2 regions of the Faecalibacillus sp. MSK20_93 genome follow, and region 1 is predicted to be linked to the other one. Evidence: a T-box and tRNA genes for the amino acid it is inferred to sense, from the RefSeq annotation. Region 1 holds a T-box; the other holds one or more tRNA genes.
What was found. A T-box is a leader RNA that pairs with one kind of tRNA and senses whether it is charged. The one in region 1 lies ahead of leuS (leucine--tRNA ligase), so its partner is inferred to be a tRNA-Leu.
Positions count from the first base shown of each region.

Region 1 (3,438 bases):
CAAGATATTCGACAAATACCACATTATATTAGAAAATACATTGGTTTTATTTTTCAACAGTTTTATTTAATAGAAGAAATGAATGTTAAAGAAAATGTAAATCTCATTTCGTATTTTAAAAGAATAATGATTTCTAAAAAAGAATATTATTTAGAACGTTTAAAAATAAAAGACTTACAACGTTATAAAACAGCAATTTTATCTGGAGGTCAAAAACAACGAGTCGCTATTTATCGAGGATTTATTGCTAAGCATCCCATTATTTTATGTGATGAACCAACAGGTGCTTTAGATGCAAAAAATAGTGAAGAAATTTTTAAAATATTAAAACAACTGTCTAAAGAAAAATTAGTGATTGTTATTAGTCATGATGAAATACTTGCTAAAAAATACCATGATTATCTCTATAAAATAAAAGATTATCAATTAAAATTAATTCATCAAAATCCAATAACTCAAAGAAAAAAACAAGAAGAAAAAACAAGTAAAAGATCTTTTTTACAATTTATATTGAAAGAATTGAAAATGACGTGGAAGAGTTCTTTTATTGTTGTACAAGTTTTATTTTTAGCACTTTTAAGTATTTTATTGACCCTCTCATTGACTCAATCAACACAAAAACAAATTCATCAGCAATTAGAACAAATTATTCCTTCAACAACCATTATGTTAAAAAAGAAAAATAATCAAATGATCAAGATGGATGATTTGAAACAAATTCAACATCCAGCAATTCAATACCGTTTTTTACAAAATGATCAGGTGGATTTTTTAGGAATCTCTTTTTCTAAAAAATATCAAACGAAAAAAACACTTTATATTTCTGATTATATTCAGCAACCACAAAAGAAAATTCAAGGAAGAAAGATAAAAAATGCTCAAGAAATCATTTTATCTAAATCTACTTATGAACAACTTTTATATTTATCGCATCAGAAGAATTTAATAAATAAAGATGTATATTTGTTTTTTGAATATCAAAATAGAATTTGTTTTTATAAAGTTAAAATTGTAGGGATTGAAAATAAAAAGACTTTAATGGAGACCGTTTATTTTAATGAATATGCAATGAGTCAAATGTTAAAAGAACTTTATCAAATAGAAGTAGGGCAAACTGCTTTTTTGCAAGTGAAAGATAAAAATATTTTAAAAGATTTAAAAAATAAATATCCTTTATATCAATTTAAACTTGCAAATAGTTCATTATCTTCAAGCATCGATGAAAAATTTCAACAAATTGAATGGATCCTTTATTGTTTTAGTTCTTTATCAGTTGTAACAGCTTGCTTTTTATTAGGTGTTGTTTTATATTTGATGGTCATTAAAAGAAAAAAATATTTTGCTATTTTACAAACATTGGGGGCTTCATTATGGCAGATGATAACTCTTGTTTTGTGTCAAGGTCTAGGTATTTCCTGCACAGCATTTATAGAAGCAATGATTGTTTTAAAAGAGTTATTTATTTTTGCTAATCAGTTGATTCAAAAAAGTATTTCAGATTTGATGGATGAATTTTTTGTTATACAAAATAATTTGCTTTTAGGTGTTTTTATAGGAGTACTTATTTTAACATTATTATGTTGTTTGATCCCAATTAAAAAAGTAAAACAGATAGAAATTATAGAAGCTTTAAAGAGTTAGGAAGTTTTTTATTGCATAAAGTATGTGATGTGGTATAATAGAAAAGCAAAATCAATGAATAGGAGTACTAGCAAATCCCCTATATTTAGAGAGTCAGTGGTTGGTGAAAACTGATTATAATATTTGTGAACTCGCCTAGGAGATGTATTTTTGAATAAAGTAAAAAATATCGTAGAACTGCGTTAAAGTTTTGAGGTGCTAGAATTTTATTCTAGAACTAAGGTGGTATCGCGTTAAAATTGGCGTCCTTAGATAAGGACGCTTTTTTATATTTAAGGAGGAAAAATTATGCCGTTCGATCACACAAAAATAGAGCCAAAATGGCAAAAATATTGGGACGAAAACAAAACATTTAAAACAGATTGTTATGATGATTCAAAACCTAAATATTATTGTATGGATATGTTCCCATATCCATCTGGAAATGGTTTACATGTAGGACATCCTGAAGGATATACTGCAACAGATATCGTATCAAGAATGAAAAGAATGCAAGGATATAATGTATTACATCCAATGGGATTTGATTCATTTGGACTACCTGCTGAACAATTTGCGATTCAAACAGGTCATCATCCTGCTGAATTTACTAAAAAGAATATTGATGTTTTTAGAAAACAAATTAAATCATTAGGATTTTCTTATGATTGGGATCGTGAAATTGCAACAAGTGATCCAGAGTATTATAAATGGACACAATGGATCTTTACAAAATTATATGATCAAGGATTAGCTTATATTGATGAAATTCCAGTTAACTGGTGTCCAGAATTAAAAGCTGTTCTTGCTAATGAAGAAGTTATTGATGGTAAAAGTGAACGTGGTGGATATCCTGTTATCCGTAAACCAATGCGTCAATGGGTTTTAAAAATTACTGAATATGCTGAAAGATTACTAGCTGATTTAGATGACTTAGATTGGCCAGAAGCAACAAAACAAATGCAACGTAATTGGATTGGAAAATCTATTGGTGCAAATGTTGATTTTAAAATTGATGGAACAAATAAAGTGTTTACTGTTTTTACAACACGTTGTGATACATTATTTGGAGCAACATACTGTGTTATGGCACCAGAACATCCATATGTTGAAGAAATTACAACAGATGCTCAAAAAGCAGATGTTGAAGCTTATAAAGAAAGCTGTGCAAGTAAATCTGACTTAGAAAGAACAGAACTTAATAAAGATAAAACAGGTGTCTTTACTGGAGCTTATGCTATCAATCCTGTAAATGGTAAAAAAATTCCAATTTGGATTTCTGATTATGTGCTTGCAAGTTATGGTACAGGAGCTATCATGGCTGTTCCAGCACATGATGATCGTGACTATGAATTTGCTAAAAAATTTGGTATTGAAATCATTCCAGTATTAGAAGGTGGAAATATCGAAGAAGAAGCTTATACAGAAGATGGTGTTCATATCAATTCTGAATGGTTAAATGGCCTTGGAAAACAAGAAGCTATTGATAAAATGGTAGATTGGTTACAAGAACATCATTGTGGACAAAAGAAAGTATCTTATAAATTAAGAGATTGGTTATTTTCAAGACAACGTTATTGGGGTGAACCAATTCCTATCGTTCATATGGAAGATGGTACAATGCGTACAGTTCCTGTAGAAGAACTTCCACTAGAATTACCAGCAACTAAAAATTTCCAACCTCATGATAGTGGTGAATCACCACTTGCTAACTGTGAAGATTGGTTAGAAGTAGAAATCGATGGACAAAAAGGGCGTCGTGAAACAAATACAATGCCTCAATGGGCTGGATCATGTTGGTATTATATTCGTTATATT
Region 1 is NZ_JAJDKA010000001.1:4,327-7,764, forward strand. It holds gene LJD34_RS00020 (ATP-binding cassette domain-containing protein) at 1-1,641, shown strand, start outside; T-box leader at 1,687-1,894, shown strand; gene leuS (leucine--tRNA ligase) at 1,930-3,438, shown strand, end outside.

Region 2 (3,438 bases), on a different contig from region 1:
ATCAATTGTACGTATTTGATCTTCATCTAAAGCACCCGTCTTTTCTTTTCGATAACGTGCTATAAAAGGAACTGTATTACCTTCTTCTAATAAAGATAACACTGCTTCAATTTGATGTACTCTTACATTTAATTCTTCACTAATTGTTTTAATAATTTCTTGATTCATATAAACCTCTTTAAATACTTGTATATTCTTTTAACGTATAGATAATATCTTGGTAAATTTCATCACATAAATAATCTTTTAATTCATCAATTGAACACCATTTATAATCCGTATGTTCAAAAGAAATAGAAACATGATCATCATCTGTAGATGCTAAATAACCAATACCTACTGTTTGATAATCCTTTCTTATTTTGGTAAAAGTATATGCTGGTTTAACAACATCGATCGTTAAACCCGTTTCTTCTTTCAATTCTCTTTTTAAAGCTTCATTCGGTGTTTCCCCATATTCTAAACCGCCCCCAGGAAGCTCCCAATATCCTAGTCCATCACTAGATGGTCTAACTCTTTTCATTAATAATACTTTTTGTTTAAAAACAACAATTCCTTTTACTGTAATATGAAATCTTATATTTTCCATTGATATTTCCCCCTATACTGTCTTTATCATAACATTATTTTATCAAATATGTTTAAAAATTATTATGAAAAATGTATAATATATGCTGAGGTGATTTTAATATGATTAACTTTAAAGAAGAAGTCGAAAAAAGAAAGGAACAGCTTATTCAAGATATTGAAACATTATGTGCAATTCCTTCCGTTTATAATGAAAAAACAATCGGTGAAAACCAACCTTATGGAAGTGAATGTAGACAAGCTCTTGATGCTATGTTAGCAATTGGAAAAAGAGATGGTTTTGTTGTACATGATGAAAATGGTTATGCTGGACATATAGATATTGGTGATCAAGAAGAAAGTTTTGGTATTTTAGGTCATTTGGATGTTGTTCCTGTTGATTCAAGAGGATGGGACAGCGATCCATTTAAAGTGGTTCAAGCTAATGGTAAACTTTATGGTAGAGGTGTTGCTGATGATAAAGGACCTTTACTTGCTGGATATTATGCTGCTAAAATCATTCATGATTTAGATTTACCTGTTAAAAAGAAAATTCGTGTTATTTTTGGTTGTGATGAAGAACGTGGATCTTCTTGCGTTGAACATTACTTTACTAAGAATCCATATCCATCTATGGGGTTTACTCCTGATGCTGAATTCCCTGTTGTTTATGGTGAAAAAGGAATTGTTCGTTTCCATATAACAGGAAATGTAAAAAAAGATGGATTGATTGCAATGGTAGCTGGTGATCGTGTAAATATTGTTCCTGGTGAATGTGAAGCAATTATCGAAGGCAATCATAAACAATATGAAGAATCATTTAAACAATTTTTAAGTGATCATCATGTAACTGGTATCATTGAAGAAGAAGGAAATTGTACAAAACTTGTCTTAAAAGGAAAAAGCGCACATGCTTCTTTACCAGAAGAAGGAATTAACGCTGTAAGTTTACTTGCAACTTATTTAGATACTGTTATTAATAATAAACTTGTACATTTTATTGCAACTTATTTAAATGATTATTATGGAAAAGGTTTACAAATTAATCATGAAGGATTAATGGGTAAATTAACAATGAATTTAGGTGTTGTCAAATATGTTAAAGAAGATGCTGATATTGAATTAGACTTACGTTGTCCTCATGAAATTGATTTAAAGGAAATGTGTGATGGTGTAAAAGAATTATGTCAGTCTCTTGGATTAAATTTAGAAAGTGATATTCATGAACCACTTTATATCGATCCAAACAGTGAGCTTGTTCAAAAACTTCATAAAGCTTATGTTGAAGTTTCAGGTGATACAGAAAGTCAACCACAAGCAATTGGTGGAGGAACTTATGCTAAATCAATGCCAAATTGTGTAGCTTTTGGATGTGAATTCAAAGATGAAGATAACGCAATTCATGGTAACAATGAAAACATAAAGATTGATTCATTATTAAAATCAACAGAAATCTTTGCTAAAGCAATTTATGATTTAATTAAAGAATAGAAATTTCTATTCTTTTTTTATACAAAAAAACTTATCTTTAAAGATAAGCTTATCAACTCTATGGTGCGGCCGACCGGACTTGAACCGGCACGGCATAAGCCATAGGTCCCTCAAACCTACGTGTATACCAATTTCACCACGGCCGCATCTAACATATTTAATTTAACACATTTTGAAGATAAAAACAAGACGACTATTTATTAGTCGTCTTCATTTTTAATAAATCATCTAAGTTATATGGTGTATTTTGATATACATAATAGTTAAGCCAATTTGAAAATAATAAATAGGCATGACTACGCCACTTAACTAAGATTTCATCATTGACATCATCATTTTTATAATAGTTTTTAGGCATTACACAATCCCCACCTTTAGCTAAATCACGGTGATATTCCTTATCTAATGTATCTGGATCATATTCTGGATGCCCTGTAACAAAAAATCTTGACCCGTCCTTTTCTGCTACCAAATAAACACCCGCATCGTTTGAAGAAGCTAAAATATCTAATGAATCAATTTTTTCAATATCTTCTTTTTTAACAGAAGTATATCTTGAATGGGGTGCATAAAATTGATAATCAAAACCTCTTAGAATTCTTCTTCTCATCTTTTCTGGATTTGTATGATGATGATAAACACCTGTTAATTTTTCTTTCAATTGATATTTTTCAACACCATAATAATAATATAAAGATGCTTGAGAAGCCCAACAAATAAAGAATGAAGAAAAGACATTTGTATTGGCCCAATCAAAAATATTTGTAAGTTCATCCCAATAATCTACATCCTCAAATTTTAATTTTTCAACAGGAGCACCTGTTACAATCAAACCATCATACTTATTATCTTTAATTTCATTAAAGGTTTTATAAAATTCCATTAAATGTTCTTGTGATGTATTTTTAGAATTATGACTTTCCATACATAACCAATCTACTTCAATTTGTAAAGGTGTATTAGAAAGCAATCTTAATAGCTGTGTTTCTGTCACGATTTTAGTTGGCATAATATTAACAATAATTAATTTTAATGGACGAATTCTTTGTGATAAAGCTCTTGTTTCATCCATAACAAAGATATTTTCTTCTTTTAATATTTTACTTGCTGGTAAATCATTTGGTATTTTTATTGGCATATGTAACTTCCTCTCTATGAAAATGAAATAAATTCATTAAATATTTTTAATATATAAGCATCTGACATTCCTGACAAATAATCTATAATACTTTTAGCCATTGCATTTTTATCATGTTCAAAATCATAAATAATATGATTTTGATATAATGGATTTCTATTAAAATGCTTCATTTGACTATACTTTTCTAACCAATGCATATATCCTTGAATAGTTACAGGATATTTTTTTTGATCTTTCTT
Region 2 is NZ_JAJDKA010000004.1:30,730-34,167, forward strand. It holds gene LJD34_RS02225 (Tex family protein) at 1-168, opposite strand, end outside; gene LJD34_RS02230 (NUDIX hydrolase) at 179-589, opposite strand; gene pepV (dipeptidase PepV) at 691-2,058, shown strand; tRNA gene LJD34_RS02240 (tRNA-Leu) at 2,120-2,204, opposite strand; gene metA (homoserine O-acetyltransferase MetA) at 2,252-3,196, opposite strand; gene LJD34_RS02250 (deoxyguanosinetriphosphate triphosphohydrolase family protein) at 3,211-3,438, opposite strand, start outside.
Region 2: it has a tRNA-Leu gene. The T-box ahead of leuS (leucine--tRNA ligase) is inferred to sense a tRNA for this amino acid. The anticodon was not compared.